Regions from separate parts of the Pseudoalteromonas sp. SR43-2 genome, predicted to be linked through region 3. Evidence: predicted binding sites of a transcription regulator. Region 3 holds the regulator's gene; each other region holds the start of a gene.
What was found. Region 3 encodes sigma-54, which starts transcription at its own class of promoters, with help from an activator protein. Its sites were predicted from a motif close to GTTGGCACGNNNNTNGNNT; they were not measured.

Region 1 (5,316 bases), on a different contig from region 3:
AGTCACAGGGGTATGGCCTAACCAGCTTAGCTTCTCTAGCAGTTCGATGGCTGTCATTCAGTATTTCTCGTCAGTATCTATAATGAGCCCAGGGAACATTCCAATACACTGGCAACACTTACTCAATACACTGCTCTTATTTAAGCTTCCAGCTAGACGAGAGGATAGAAGATATCCCGATGGGTTAAGCCAAAACCATCTAAGTATCCTCATAAAAAGAAAGATGCCAGTCAGCTTAACTGACTGGCATTACCCAATAGGGGCTTTTTTAATTCTGAAATTAAATGCTGAACACTGTCACTTATAAAGCAAAGCATCTGATCTAACGCTGGAATTTAATAGTGCATTCGCACTATTCCAAATTTAAGAAAGCTTAGCTTAATCTATGGATTAATTTTATTTAGATTACGTTTATTATTAGGGGTAACTAAAGAATAAAAATTACACAATATTAAATTAATGTAGCTTTAAATAATTTGGATAGGTATTTACTTGGGAAATTTGTAAAAGTGGTGGCCCCTCCCAGACTCGAACTGGGGACCTAACGATTATGAGTCGTGTGCTCTAACCAACTGAGCTAAGGGGCCAACTTTATATAACTGCCAGGCAGTTAATTTTTGAAGCGTTCAGTCACAGAGCGACTAAAGCGGGTTGCAGTATAAAAACTTTTTAGGTGCTTGTCACTACCAAAAACCTTTATTTTAACAATCAACAAGCTAACTGCTTAAATAGTAATCTTTTAAGTGGGCATAAACATAAAATGTAAGGTATTTACCGTGCTATTCACTGTATTAAATTATAAACAAAACCTATCCCATATAGTCTTTTATATTTAACCCTCTACTTTTTAAGCAAAGCTGACATATATGTGTAGGCATACAAGGCTGTAAAAAATATGCTTGGGGCTACTGTAAGTGCCAAATTAGGTGTCTGATTAATTACATTCACCATAATCACTAAGCTCGATTGAACAGTAATCGGAATAATAGGCGCAAAAAGTACACCTGCTATTTTTTTGTTACTTAAATACGAGGCGCTAGAGTTAATTGCATTATTGAAGCTTTGTCGTATTGCTACGTTTTGTGGTGTTTTAGAATGAAACATACAAATAATTGGAGTTACAAACGCAAGCGTTACATAACTAAACTTATACTTGTTGACGACCATTTCTAAAATAAAGGTAAAAAACAGCGTTACAAATCCACTATACAAACCTTGCACTAATGCAGCTTGAAGCGTAACCGATTTAGCAATGTCTGCCGCACTATTTGCCCAGTAGGCCCAACTAAAATAAAAAACGAAAGACACAACGCCTGACATTATAAGTCGAATATTCAATTAACTGCCTCAATATGCCTAAAACCTAGTTTAATGATAACACTAGAAGTGAAGGTAATATTGTCACTAAATAATAAAGTATTTGATTGTATATTATAGATGTATAAACACACTAATGTTGAAGATTTCCTAAATGGCATCAAGTCAGAATCTGAGCGCGACTGTTAGCTGGAAAGCTTATTAGTAAACAATAAGTATAGTTTTAAAATAATATTGGGAGAGAGTTAAGGAAGTAAATCAATGGGTTGAAGGGCGTTAAAAATTGGATTTAACCTAAAAAACTATCTAAAAACTATCTAAAAATTCTTTAAAAACTAATATTGTGAGCCGATCGGTACTAAAGTATTTAGCTAAACCTCAGTAGTCGGCTTACACAATATATAATCTGTCATTATTTTTTCGCAATAATGTAGATTGCATGTATTAACCCTGGGAAATAACCTAGCAGTGTTAATAGAATATTTAACCAAAAATGCATACCTAAGCCAACTTGCAAAAACACACCTAATGGCGGTAATAAAACCGAAAGTATTATACGAATAATATCCATGATAAAACTCCATTTAAATTAAACATTGAAAAGACTTAAAGCCCAGTATTACTGGGCCTTAACTATACTGTATTATTCAGCAACAATAGCTAGTTTATCAACTACGTCGCGAACATCTTCAGCATTTTTAGCAATTTTAACTGCTAGTTGCTTTTCAGCTTCAGACTCTACAGAGCCATTCAGAGTTACCACACCGTTGTCGGTATCAACATCAATGTCTGTACCACCTACTTCTGAGTCAAACAGGAAGCGAGTTGTGATTACAGTGGTGATTTTAGCGTCCGTTAGGTCGTTATCATCATCGTCCATCATGTCGGTGCTTTTATCTTCGGTGTCCATGCTTTTAACAACAGTAAGGCTGTTATCAACATCAGTTACACCATCTAGGCTAAGTACAAGTTCTTCTGCTAGCTCTTTATCGAGTTCACTATTAACTTTACCTGTAAGTACTACCTTGCCATTTTTTACATCAGTGTTAATGTCAAAGTTGTTTAGATTAGTGTTCATAAGTAGAACGGTTTCTGCCTTACCATCAATCCAAGCATCTTTACTTTCGTTTTCCCAGCTGTTTGCTTGGGCACCCATAGCCGTAGTACCAAGAACTAGAGCTGCGATAATAGATTTGTTAAATGTTTTCATAATCTTTCTCCTTTTGATTAAAGACACTTTAACTAATGCGAGCTTCAGGCCAACTTTATTTATACTTAAAATTCAAAGACTTGAATTAATTAAAAGATAAAACCTTATCTATGTTTGTGTAACTATTTACAGGCTACTCGGTAAAACTTTCTCAAATAGTGAAAATAGCTAGATAATTGCTCTTTTGGTTAATCTATCGTTAATATAACAAAACAAAAAACACCGTTAAAAAATAACCAATTGATAATTAATGAAATTATATTTGGTACGCGGTTTGCAGCCTAACTACAAGAGCAGTATCAATAGTAAATATAATAAGGAATAACTCATGTCTGTAAAAGTTGAAGACCGCCCAATAGAGCAAGTACGCGAACAAGTGATTGATCAATTAATTTATAATTACAGTCATGGTGTTATTTCTGTTGATGCATTTGAAAGACGTTTAGATAATGCGATGGATGCACCTAATAACGAAGCTCTGCTAGCCTTAGTAGAAGACTTAACACTTAATACCGATCAGCAATATAAAGCAGAAAAACAATCGCAATTTACACCACATTATAGTGCACAGCAAAACAGTGATGATGATTTTACATTACGCAGTATTTTAGGATCTAACGAGCGAAGTGGTCAGTGGGTTGTGCCAAAAAATATATATTTGAGTAACTTTATGGGATCGGTGGTGCTTGATTTTACCGATGCTATTTTTGCGCATCAAAATGTAACTATTCACGTTAACTGTATTTTTGGTAGCGATGAAATTTACGTACCAGAGCATGTCAATGTAGTGTCTAAAATGTTTTGTATTTTAAGTAGCCTTGAAAATAAATCTGTGTCGCTTAACAAACGCCAAGGCCCTACAATTCATATTGAAGGAAAGGCAGTAATGGGCTCGGTTGAAGTGAAAATAAAGCGCACAATTAAAGAAAAATTTATAAGCTTTGCAAATGAGCTAAAGACCCAGTTTGGCACGGGTAATAATAACCGCTCACTATAATTGAGTAGCAGCACTTTAGCGTGCTGCTTAGTATTTTATTATAAATCGTTATTTCGCTCGCTTGGTATATCACTTAAATATTCTACAAACTCAACTTCAAACCCTGCAGGATCAATAAAGTAGACATTCTTTCTGAAAGGATTCTCGCTACCTTGCTTGCTTAGAGTAAAACCCACTTTATTTAAGCGCATTACTACTGTGCTTAAATTATTAGTTACATAAGCAAAGTGTGCAAAACCAATTTGATGGCCCGATAAGTTTCTGTTTTCACCTTCACCATGACTGCTTATCGCAATGTAATGCGTGTCATCTCCAAAGTGTACCCAGCGTCTTGGTTTTCCATGCCAATCGCCTCTGCCCTCACTTCTAATCGACCAATGTGGAAATACAGCGCGATAAAATGTAAGCATACTATCTATATCACTCGCGACTAAGTTTACGTGCTCTAAATACATAATGTTATCCTATCAGTTAAGTTAGGAGTACGATAAAACCTCAAGTTAACTTTAGGTAAAGTGTTGTTTAAAATTAATTTATTTAAATGCAGATAATTATTTTTTAAAAATATTTAAACTTTTCAATCTTGTATAAAAAACAAACACAAGTATTTAGGGTTTATTGTTTACTTTATGGCAAAAGTCGCTAAAATACGCCGGCTGAAATATATAAACGTTCTTTTACAACCCAAAGGTAATACCATGCATCCAATGTTAAACATTGCGGTTCGCGCTGCGCGCAACGCAGGCAAAATTTTACTTCGCGCAAGTGAAGATTTATCAAAAGTTGAAGTGCAACAAAAAGGCGCTAACGACTTAGTAACTAACATTGATAAAGAAGCCGAAGCCGTAATTCGTGACACTATTTTACAGTCTTACCCTACTCACTCAATTGTTGGTGAAGAACTAGGTGAGCATAAAGGCAAGGATGATGATTACCAATGGATTGTAGATCCTATCGATGGAACAACTAACTTCATCAAAGGTATCCCTCATTACGCGGTTTCTATCGCACTTAAAGTTAAAGGTCGTTTAGACCAAGCTGTTATTTATGATCCAATTCGTGGTGAGCTTTTCACTGCATCTCGCGGTCAAGGCACTCAGTTAAACAGTAAACGTCTACGCGTTAGCAAAACTACGGTTCTTGCAGGCACTGTACTTGCTACTGGTTTCCCTTTCAAAAACAAAAACCACATGGATGCATACACTGAAGCGTTTAAAGCATTATTTGTACACACTGCTGATATTCGCCGTGCAGGTTGTTCTGCTTTAGATATGGCATACGTTGCAGCTGGCCGTGTTGATGGATTTTTTGAAATTGGTTTAAAACCTTGGAACTCTGCTGCGGGCGAACTAATGGTTAAAGAAGCGGGCGGTATGGTTGTAGATTTTGCCGGTGGTAATAACTATAACCACAGCGGCAATATTATCTGTGGTTCACCAAAACTGACTCAAGCAATTATTCGCGAAATTCGTCCAGTATTAACTGAGTCGTTACTTCGCTAATTAAATGCTATTAATAGCATACTAGAAAGGAGCCCAGGCTCCTTTTTTTGTGCCTAAAAATAAGGGTTATCTAGCTTCAACTCTACTGTTTTACCTTTTTCATAAGGTAACGAGTTTAAATCTTTTGCGAAATATTCATCAAATAAAGCATCAAACTCGCCATTTTTTTGCATTATCTCAAGCCCTTTTTTAATTGCCACTGCAAGCTCTGGCTTACTATTTGATACAAAATAATAAAACCCTGTTGGATAACTCATATATAAATTAGGTACTATCACTAGGTTACTTTG
Region 2 (5,316 bases), on a different contig from region 3:
TCACTACTAAAGCGTTGAATAGTTTGGTGCGTAATACTTATAGTTGGCCACGGGCTATTAGCTACATTTTGTAATGCTTGGGTATAGGCGCTTTCGTCAATTTCTACCGCAGTTATATCAAGCTCATTACTGCGCTGCTTACACATTAATGCTAGTAAGCCGGTGCCTGTGCCTATATCAAGTAATGACTTTGCATCGCTTAAATTAGCCCATGCGCCAAGCAAAATGCCATCGGTAGAAACTTTCATTGCACAGTGGTCGTGTTCAACTTTAAATTGTTTAAATACAAAACCAGACATTTTTTCACCTTTTCATTCACCAAGCGCAGCATAGCGCGTATAATCAGGGTAATTGTCCCTTATTTTAGACACTCTATGCAATTTTCTGAATTTGATCTTGATAACAAGCTACTCGATGCCATTAATAAAATGGGCTACGAGACGCCAACCAGCATTCAACAACAAGCTATTCCTGAAGCACTACAGGGGCGCGATATTTTAGCATCTGCGCCTACTGGTACAGGTAAAACAGCGGCATTTTTAATTCCGGCTATTCAGTACTTACTGGATTTCCCACGTCGTGATCCTGGTTTTGCGCGCGTCCTCGTTATGACCCCGACTCGTGAGTTGGCTTATCAAATTCATGAACAATGTGAACTGCTAGCTAAACGCACACACCTAAAAATTGGTGTAGTAACAGGCGGTATTAACTACGGCACGCATAAAGAAATTTTCGAAAAAAATAACGATATTTTAATCGCCACACCAGGTCGATTAATGGAATACCTAGAAACCGAAAACTTTCATGCTGAACACGTAGAAATGCTTATTATCGATGAAGCAGATCGCATGTTAGACATGGGTTTCAAAAAAGAAATGAGCCGTATTTGTGACGAAGCTAAAAATCGTCGCCAATGTTTTTTATTCTCAGCAACACTCGAAGGTGACAGCGTAGAAAGGTTTGCTGAAAAAACATTAAACGACCCTGCACTGCTTGAAGCTGAATCGTCACGTAAAGAAAAAGCTAAAATTCACCAGTGGGTACATTTAGCCGATGACTATCATCACAAACTAGAGCTTTTAGTAAATACCTTAAATGGTCCAGACGTGACTAAAGCAATTGTGTTTGTTAAAACCCGTGAGCGTTTAGAAACACTGATTGGCGAGCTAACCAATAATGGCGTTAAAGCAGCTTGGTTACGCGGCGAAATGCCACAAGACAAACGTATGAAAGCCATGGAAAACTTCCACAGTGGCAAAACACGTATCTTAATTGCTACCGACGTAGCTGCACGTGGTATTGACGTATCTGACATTAGCCACGTTATTAACTTTGATATGCCGCGCACTGCCGACGTATACGTACACCGTATTGGTCGTACTGGCCGTGCTGGTAAAAAAGGGATTGCAATATCATTAGTTGAAGCACACGACATTGGTATTTTGTATAAAGTAGAGCGCTACGTTGAACAAAAACTAAAACGCCGTGTAATTAAAGGTGTTGAGCCACAGCATAAAGAAGCTAAGCCGCCGGCTAAAAAGCGTAAAGATCCAGTAAAAATGAAAGCCAAGAAAAAGGCCAAGGTTAAAAAGAAAAAGTAACCTAACATATTTTTATTCTAAGCCGACTTTTGTCGGCTTTTTTAATGCAAGCCTTACAGGCTCTGGTGTTTGTACCTGTTACATATGTAACCCAAGCATGTAACTCATACTCATTTAAATGTAATTTTTGCCCACCTTAATTCCCACTTAATAAAATTACCTTATATTTCATAGCGTTAATATTGGCACCGAAATTGTAACTACAAAGATAACCTAGCCGATGGAATTTCCATTTTGTGGCTGCACTATTCACCGTAATGTAAGGATTAAGTTATGAACCGCTTCAAGTTAACTATCGCTTTAGTATCATTTTGTTGTTTATTTTTATTAGCTTGCGCTACAAAGGTAAGTGCAGCAACCAACATGGCCGTAGTAAGCAGTGTAGCCACTCAACCTAACCTACAACAAACTATCACCAACACCCTACGAACTAACCCTAACCTGGCGTTAAGTGATATTCGTGTGCAGGTAAAAAATGGTGAAGTAGATTTATACGGTGAAGCACAAACTGGTTTTCAGCGCGCACTAGCTCAAAAGTTTTTAGAAAATATAGATGGGGTTAAAATCATTCGTAACAAAATTAGCGTTATTTAATACGCACCACAAAACCTATTTGTATAACTAATTCATAAGCGCGGCTTGTTACTCCAACACAAGCTGCGCTTTTTTATATTCTTTTTAAGGCAAGTTTTACAGCTGTGAAAAAGATAAAATAAAGCCTAAGCAATACGATTATTCCTCACCCTAAAGCGATAGCTCACACTTATACTTAAGAAGATAGATTTAGAATTGATGCTAGCGTGTTTGTCTTCGCTCTTTTAACCCTTAAGTTAACCCAATTGATACTGAAAAAGCTTACACACATTCTTTAGCCGACCTAACTGGCTTAAAAAAGATGATTTATTTAGTTATTGAAATAGATGAGAGCGTTATTTCAGAGTGTGCGGCAAGGCAGTAAAAAAATCGTTGGGTAAACACTACTTTTACTTGTTAATACTCCCATGGCCAAACGCAACTAATCAGAATTGATATTCAATAAACACAAAACTAGGTATTTAAACTTTTAGCTAATAATCCGTTTATAAAAAAAGCGCATTTTTACTCTGTAAAAATGCGCTATTGGTAAGTAACTATTTCCCAATGCTTTTGCCTAATGAGTTTTAACTAAATTACTCACTTTGGCTAGAGTCAGCACCGTCGCTACTGTCTTTATTGGATGACTGCTGGCTTATTTTATCGCTTATCATGGCATCAAGTTTTTCACCCCCTTTAATGCCAAAGTCGAGCGTACGAATTGGGAAAGGAATACTAATATCAGCTTCGTCTAATGCTTGCTTAACGGCAACAACACCTTTGTGGCGTACCGTCATAAAGTCAGGCTCGCCTGGGTATTTAATCCAAAACCACACCAGTAAGTTAATACTGCTGTCGCCAAAACCTTCGGCGTATACGGCGGTTTCGTCTTTGCGTATTACAAAGTCAAATTCGTTAATTTTATCGACTATAACGTCTTTTGCTTTTTCTATGTCGTCACCGTACGAAATGCCCACTGGCACTTCTATGCGCCTAACACCTAAAGTGGTGTAATTTTTGAGTATATTTCTAAATAAGACTTTGTTTGGCACCAGTATTAATTGCCCGTAAAAGCTCTCTATTAGTGTGTTACGTAGGTTTATAGAATGTATTGAACCAAACACATCATCGGTTTCTATTACGTCACCTGTTTTAAATGGCTTACGTACACCCATTGCTATACCTGCAATTAGGTTTTCGGTCATGTCTTGAAACGCAAAACCAATGGCTAAACCCACAATACCCGCACCAGCAAGTAACGAAGTAACAGTGCCTTTTAAGCCAACAAAATCGAGCGCTATAAATAAACCTATGCACAACACAATAACTTTAAATATTGACGCCATTAAATCGGCAATTTGCGTTGAATCGAGAGAGCGGCGCAACACGTTTTTCATCAGCTTGCCAGCAAAGCGCGCCAATATTGAAAATACTATGGCAATTACAATTGCCACTATAAAATTAGGGATATGGCTGATAACAACATCAAACCACCCTCCGAGCTTTTCCTCTATTAGTTTTTCGGCTTCGCCAACTGACGGAATACTGATCATTTTGTTTGCACCTATTTAATTAATAATCTCATTAATATTAGATATAGTTGCAAATATAACGCCAGTATCAAAAAAGCCATGCAATGCATGGCTTTTCAATTGTTTATTTAAGCTTATGAGCTAATTTTGTTCGTCACGCATAAATACCGGCTCAAGCTCTTTAACTGTTGCCTCAGGGCTAAAGTAATAACCCGCCACAGTAAACTCTTTAAGCTGACTTAATTGCGTTACTTTATTTTCGATAATGTAGCGCGCCATCATGCCGCGTGCTTTTTTAGCGTAAAAGCTAATTACCTTGTATTGACCGTTTTTACAGTCTTTAAAGTGTGGGGTAATAATTTGTGCATTTAATGCTTTTTTATCTACCGCTTTAAAGTATTCGTTTGAAGCAAGGTTAACTAAGTATTGCGCGTCTTGTGCTTTTAATACTTCGTTTAGTTTGTTCGCTATTACGCTGCCCCAAAACTCGTATAAGTTTTTGCCACGCGAGTTTTCAAGCTTGGTGCCCATTTCAAGACGGTAAGCTTGCATTAAATCAAGTGGTTTTAATAAGCCGTATAAGCCAGAAAGGATACGTAAATGGTTTTGTGCGTAATCAAGCTCGCTAGCTTTAAGCGTACTTGCATCTAAACCGCCGTATACATCGCCATTAAAGGCAAGCACTGCTTGTTTAGCATTACTTTGTGTAAACGGCTGTGCCCACTCACTAAAGCGTGCTGCGTTAAGCCCAGATAGCTTGTCGCTAATTTTCATTAAACTGCCAATTTGCGCTGGTGTTAGTTCACGGCATACTTTCATGAGCTCTTCGCTGTGCTCTAGTAATTCAGGCTGAGTGAACTTGTCTGTTGCGGGTGGCGTTTCGTAATCAAGATTTTTTGCAGGTGAAATAACAGTGATCATAGTTAGCTATTGACTTGTAATTTATTTAGTGTCAATTTCAACATTAAATGAAACGAAAAGCACGTTTTGTTTAAATAAATCCTCTCTTAAGAACCCATGCATTACCGTTTTTTTATTGATCAGGACATAAGACCTATCAAGCATTGTCACACTGTTGCAGTATGGATTAGATATATTAAGAGTGATTAGATTTTTCTTTTAACTTGCTTGGAATGAGGAAAGCAAATGACTTCAGCTCTACAAAGGCTAAAACAACATTCATCTATCGTAGCCGACACTGGTGATATTGAAGCTATTAAAAAGCATCAACCAGAAGATGCAACTACAAACCCGTCGCTTTTATTAAAAGCGAGCGAGATTGAAGCATATAAGCCTTACCTAGATAAAGCTTGGAGCTACGCAAAAGAAACCGAGCAAGAGCCTGCTAAACAACTTGAACTAGCATGTGATTACTTTGCCGTATTACTAGGTAAAGAAATTAGCGCTATTGTACCTGGTTATATTTCTACTGAGGTAGATGCACGCCTTTCGTTTAATACGCAAGCTACGATTGATAAAGCACATACCCTACTTAGCCTTTACGAAAAAGAAGGTGTAAGCAAAGACAAAATTTTAATTAAAGTAGCGTCTACATGGGAAGGTATTAAAGCCGCTGAGCAACTAGAAAAAGAAGGGACTAAATGTAACCT
Region 3 (5,316 bases):
ATTTAACCGATAACGCCATGATAGACAAAATCAATGCTGATAATATTCAGGTAGATATAAAGCTATTAACAATGCGTTCGGAGCAACCCGTCATTATCACTGGACCCAATTTAAAAATCACTGGTAAAGGCCTAGAGGCCGACTTAAAAACCGAAGTGATAAAACTAATTAACCATACGCGAACCATATATTATGACCAATAAAATATTAAAATCACTTATAATTCCTACACTTATACTAGCGTTTAATAGTAGTGCTGCAGAGCAAAACACGCAACCTGCTGCCAATCAAATTTCAATAAGTGCCGACAAGCAAGAAGGTCAATTAAAAGCTAATGTCGGGATTTTTGAGAAAAACGTTGAGATAATTCACGGTAATCGCCGCATTACAGCCGATCGCCTCGAAGTACACAAACGCGATGAACTTGGTGATAATAAACAATTATTAATTGCCACAGGTAGCCCTGCGCACTTTGAAGAAAAGCAATCAGATGGCACGACTATGAGCGCCAGTGCTGACGAAGTACGTTATGATGTATCTAAGCGTTTTTTAACGCTTGTTGGTAATGCACAAGTATCGCAAGCCGGACAAAAAATAAATGCTAAAAGCATTACCTACGACATAGAGCAGCAGCTCATCAGTGCCGAAAAAGATGAAAACTCAACTGACCGCGTTCACACAATTTTAGTACCGATCGAAACTAAAAAAAGTAAAAAAGGCGATAAAGGTCAACCATGAGCACATTAAAAGCAGAACTATTGGCAAAAAGCTATAAAGGTCGTGAAGTTGTAAAAAACGTCGGCCTCGAAGTACAAGCTGGCAGTATAGTTGGCTTACTTGGCCCTAACGGTGCTGGTAAAACAACGACTTTTTATATGATCGTAGGGCTTGTTCCTAGCGACAAAGGTAAAATATCTATTGATGATAACGATATTACTCTTTTACCTATGCATAGTCGTGCTAGATTAGGCATAGGCTACTTACCGCAAGAGTCATCAATTTTTAGAAAGCTGACTGTTTATCAAAACTTAATGGCCATTTTAGAAACGCGCAAAGAACTAAATAAACAAGCCAGAGAAGATACGCTCAATAACTTATTAGATGAATTTAGCATACAACACATTCGTGATAGCCAAGGTATGGCATTATCGGGTGGAGAACGTCGTCGTGTAGAAATAGCACGAGCGCTGGCAGCAGATCCTAAATTTATATTACTGGATGAACCGTTTGCCGGTGTTGACCCTATTTCGGTATTAGATATAAAGAAAATAATAGAACATCTTAAAAATCGTGGGATTGGAGTATTAATTACCGACCATAACGTAAGAGAGACCCTTGATGTTTGCGAAAAAGCCTACATTGTTTCTCATGGGGAGCTGATTGCATCAGGTACTCCAGAACACGTATTAAATGATAAAACAGTACGCGATGTTTATTTAGGCGAGCAATTTAGGCTGTAACATTTACGCCATGTCTTTAAGCATCTGCTAGTATTAATTATAACAACATAAAAGGATTGTTAGAGATACATGAGGCAATCACTACAGCTGCGCATGGGCCAGCAACTTACAATGACTCCACAGCTGCAACAAGCTATTCGTTTGTTGCAACTCAGTACATTGGATCTCCAGCAAGAAATACAAGAAGCTCTCGACAGTAATCCACTATTAGAGGTTGAAGAGGCAGACTATTCTGAAGACGCTGCTGGTAAAAACGAGCAAAAAGCTGATACCGATGACATAACTGTTAGCGCATCTGCTGATGATGCTCCGAGCGAATATGAACAAGATACTGGTGAAGCACTTGCAAAAGACACGCTAAGTGACGACATGGCTATGGATGTTAGTTGGGATGAGTACATGAGTGCCGCTCCTGCAGCCTCATCAGGTCCAATGCCTGAAGACGAATCAATATACCAAGGCGCCTCTACTGAAACGCTCCATGAGTATTTAATGTGGCAATTACAACTAACGCCATTTAGCCCTACCGATGAAGCCATCGCTATTGCGATTGTAGAGGCCGTCGATGATTCAGGTATTTTAACATTAAGCTGCGAAGAGATTTTAGAAAGCTTTAATCAAGAAAACGAAGATGATAACGAAGTCGAACTTGATGAAATTGAAGCGGTATTAAAACGCATCCAACTGTTTGATCCTGTGGGTATTGCCGCACGTAGTTTACAAGAGTGTTTGTGTATTCAGCTTAATCAATTTGATAAAGAAACACCTTACATTAATGAAACGAAAATGATTTTAACCGAGCATATTGATCTATTAGCAGCTCGCGACTATCGTACATTAATGAAAAAAACTAAGCTTAAAGAAGAAGAGCTTAAAGAAGTGATGACACTAATACATACTCTCAACCCAAAACCTGCAGATACTATTGTAAGGGAAGAATCTGAGTATGTTATTCCTGATGTGTCAGTTAAAAAAATTAAAGGCCGCTGGGTTGTCGAATTAAACCCAGATAGCATGCCTAAAATTCGTGTTAATAGCCAATACGCGGCAATGTCTCGCACTGTAAAATCAAGTGGCGACAGCCAGTTTATCCGCTCACATTTACAAGAAGCTAAATGGTTTATTAAAAGCTTAGAAAGTAGAAACGACACGCTATTAAAAGTTACTAATTGTATTGTTAAGCAACAACAAGGCTTTTTTGAACATGGCCCTGAAGCCATGAAACCAATGGTTTTAAATGATGTCGCTGAAATGGTAGAAATGCACGAATCGACAATTTCGCGTGTGACTACTCAAAAGTACATGCATACACCCCGTGGTATATTTGAGCTTAAATATTTTTTCTCAAGCCATGTAAGTACTGAAAACGGTGGTGAATGTTCATCTACAGCAATACGTGCGCTTATCCGAAAATTAATCGCAGCAGAAAACTCAGCAAAACCATTGAGTGATAGCAAAATAGCGGATATATTGGCTGAGCAAGGAATTAAAGTAGCGAGACGTACAATCGCAAAATACCGCGAATCTCTTGCTATTCCACCGTCAAATCAGCGTAAAAGTCTGATTTAAGACGCTAAACTAAGAGGGTAATGCTTATGCAACTAAACTTAACTGGTCGTCACGTAGAATTAACCGATTCACTAAGAGACTATATTAATACTAAATTTGCGAAGCTTGAAAGACACTCTGATCATATTAATAATGTTCATGTCATTCTCGATGTAGAAAAGTTAAATCAAAAAGCAGAAGCCACAATACACGTAAGCGGTGCTGAGCTATTTGCCTCTACAGAACATCAAGATATGTATGCCGCTATTGACTCGTTGATCGACAAGCTCGATCGCCAAGTAATCAAACACAAAGAGAAGCTTGCTCGACACTAATATGATGAAATTAAGTTCACTTATATGCCAGGACTGCAGCAAAGCTGCGGTCCTTTTTAATAGCAAAAAAAGAATTTTAGAGTTCATTAGCGAACTTGCTCACGACAAACTTCCGTATTTACCGCAACAAGATATTCTTAATGCTTTAATGAGCAGAGAGAAATTAGGTAGTACAGGTATAGGGCGTGGCATTGCTATTCCTCATGGAAGAATGAGCGGTGCAGAAGAGCCTTTGGCTTTAGTGCTCGTTAGCGAAACTCCAATAAACTTTGATGCAATCGATAATCGCCCTGTTGATATTTTTGTCGCACTCATCGTACCAGATGGCGATAACCAGCAGCACTTAAAGACTCTAGCAACCATTGCTGATAAACTAAACAACAAAGATTTTTGTAAACAGTTACGCAGTGCAAAATCTGATACTGAGCTTTACCAAGTTATTGTCGATCAATCATAGTTTTATAAAGGGTGTTAAATGGAGTTAATTATCATAAGCGGCCGTTCTGGTTCTGGAAAGTCGGTTGCTTTGCGCGTTGTAGAAGATTTAGGTTATTATTGCGTTGATAATATTCCAGTAAACCTACTACCTTCATTAGTTCGCAGTGTGTCTGATAGCTACGATAAAATTGCTGTTAGCATAGATGTGCGCAACATCCCTAAAGAACAAGATGAATTTAACGATATTCTTGAATACTTACCAGGCTTTGCAAACCCTACGTTATTTTATTTAGATAGCGACGATCAGACATTGATCAAACGCTTTTCTGAAACACGCAGATTACACCCACTATCAATAGACTCGTTGCCGCTTGATTTAGCCATCAAAAAAGAAAAAGAATTACTTGATGTATTAACCACTCGCGCCGACTTTATGATAGATACGACTGATTTAAGTGTTCATCAACTCGCTGAATCTATTCGTGAAAAGATTTTAGGTAAAAAAGATAAGCAACTGATTGTCACATTTGAATCATTTGGTTTTAAACACGGTATACCAAAAGAAGCAGACTACGTATTTGATGCACGCTTTTTACCAAATCCACACTGGGAACCAGAGTTAAAGCCTTTAAATGGGTTAGATCAACCGGTTAAAGACTATTTAGCTAATCACAGCATAGTGCAAAAATTCACATGGCAAATTCAAACATTTGTACAAACGTGGTTACCGCATTTAGAACGAAATAACCGCAGTTATTTAACCATTGCTATTGGGTGTACAGGCGGGCAACATCGTTCTGTGTATTTAGCGCAAACTATCGGTGAAAGTTTTGCAATGACACATCCCAATGTAAAAATTCGCCATCGCGAACAAGAAAAATAATATAGCTGAATAATCACCTGTTCAGCTTAGGTAGAGTAAGTTATGCATTGTGAAGATACCTTTTTAATAAAAAACAAATTAGGCTTGCACGCCAGAGCAGCTACTGTGCTTGCGCAATTAGCAGTACAATTTGATGCGACAATCACATTATTCCAAGATGACAAAGAAGCAGCAGGCGATAGCGTACTTGCACTAATGTTACTTGAAAGTAGCCAAGGAAAAGAAGTTAAAGTTGTTTGTAAAGGCCCTGATTCTGAGCAAGCTTTACACGCTGTTGGAGAATTAATAGCACAACGCTTTAATGAACAAGAATAACCTGTTTTATAAAAACAATATTCGCATTACTAATGCTTCAATTAAAACAGATATATAAAATAGATAGGTTAGTAACGCCAGTTAACTCACCTCCCCCCCATAAAGTAATATAACAATTTATAAAGGACGCCAATGCCTGAAGCTTTTGAACAAGATTACCCACTACAGCAACTAAAACAGGTGACGAAGTCACTCAATAGTGGTCAATTTGTTCAAGTTAGGCGCATGCTCGCAAAAACGGCTCCTTGTGATACCGCATTATTATTAGAATCATCACCGCATAAAATTCGCCGACTGCTTTGGCAATTGGTCGATCCTGATGTGCAGGGTGATGTTC

Region 1: a site for sigma-54 is predicted at 2,563-2,581, ahead of H5120_RS17630 (BON domain-containing protein). Genes of this name have one in related genera too.
Region 2: a site for sigma-54 is predicted at 1,783-1,801, ahead of H5120_RS07660 (BON domain-containing protein). Genes of this name have one in related genera too.

What each region holds. Positions count from the first base shown of each region.
Region 1 is NZ_JACJED010000024.1:66,792-72,107, reverse strand. Features, by position in the region: tRNA gene H5120_RS17645 (tRNA-Ile) at 511-587, opposite strand; gene H5120_RS17640 (hypothetical protein) at 841-1,338, opposite strand; gene H5120_RS17635 (YqaE/Pmp3 family membrane protein) at 1,730-1,888, opposite strand; gene H5120_RS17630 (BON domain-containing protein) at 1,961-2,527, opposite strand; gene H5120_RS17625 (LiaF domain-containing protein) at 2,856-3,524, shown strand; gene H5120_RS17620 (VOC family protein) at 3,563-3,979, opposite strand; gene suhB (inositol-1-monophosphatase) at 4,223-5,026, shown strand; gene H5120_RS17610 (ABC transporter substrate-binding protein) at 5,080-5,316, opposite strand, start outside.
Region 2 is NZ_JACJED010000006.1:210,105-215,420, forward strand. Features, by position in the region: gene H5120_RS07650 (tRNA1(Val) (adenine(37)-N6)-methyltransferase) at 1-299, opposite strand, end outside; gene srmB (ATP-dependent RNA helicase SrmB) at 375-1,601, shown strand; gene H5120_RS07660 (BON domain-containing protein) at 1,875-2,195, shown strand; gene H5120_RS07665 (mechanosensitive ion channel family protein) at 2,771-3,727, opposite strand; gene yaaA (peroxide stress protein YaaA) at 3,848-4,627, opposite strand; gene tal (transaldolase) at 4,853-5,316, shown strand, end outside.
Region 3 is NZ_JACJED010000001.1:61,320-66,635, reverse strand. Features, by position in the region: gene lptC (LPS export ABC transporter periplasmic protein LptC) at 1-203, shown strand, start outside; gene lptA (lipopolysaccharide transport periplasmic protein LptA) at 193-738, shown strand; gene lptB (LPS export ABC transporter ATP-binding protein) at 735-1,460, shown strand; gene H5120_RS00340 (RNA polymerase factor sigma-54) at 1,530-3,029, shown strand; gene hpf (ribosome hibernation promoting factor) at 3,056-3,343, shown strand; gene ptsN (PTS IIA-like nitrogen regulatory protein PtsN) at 3,348-3,800, shown strand; gene rapZ (RNase adapter RapZ) at 3,819-4,664, shown strand; gene H5120_RS00320 (HPr family phosphocarrier protein) at 4,707-4,979, shown strand; gene mgtE (magnesium transporter) at 5,112-5,316, shown strand, end outside.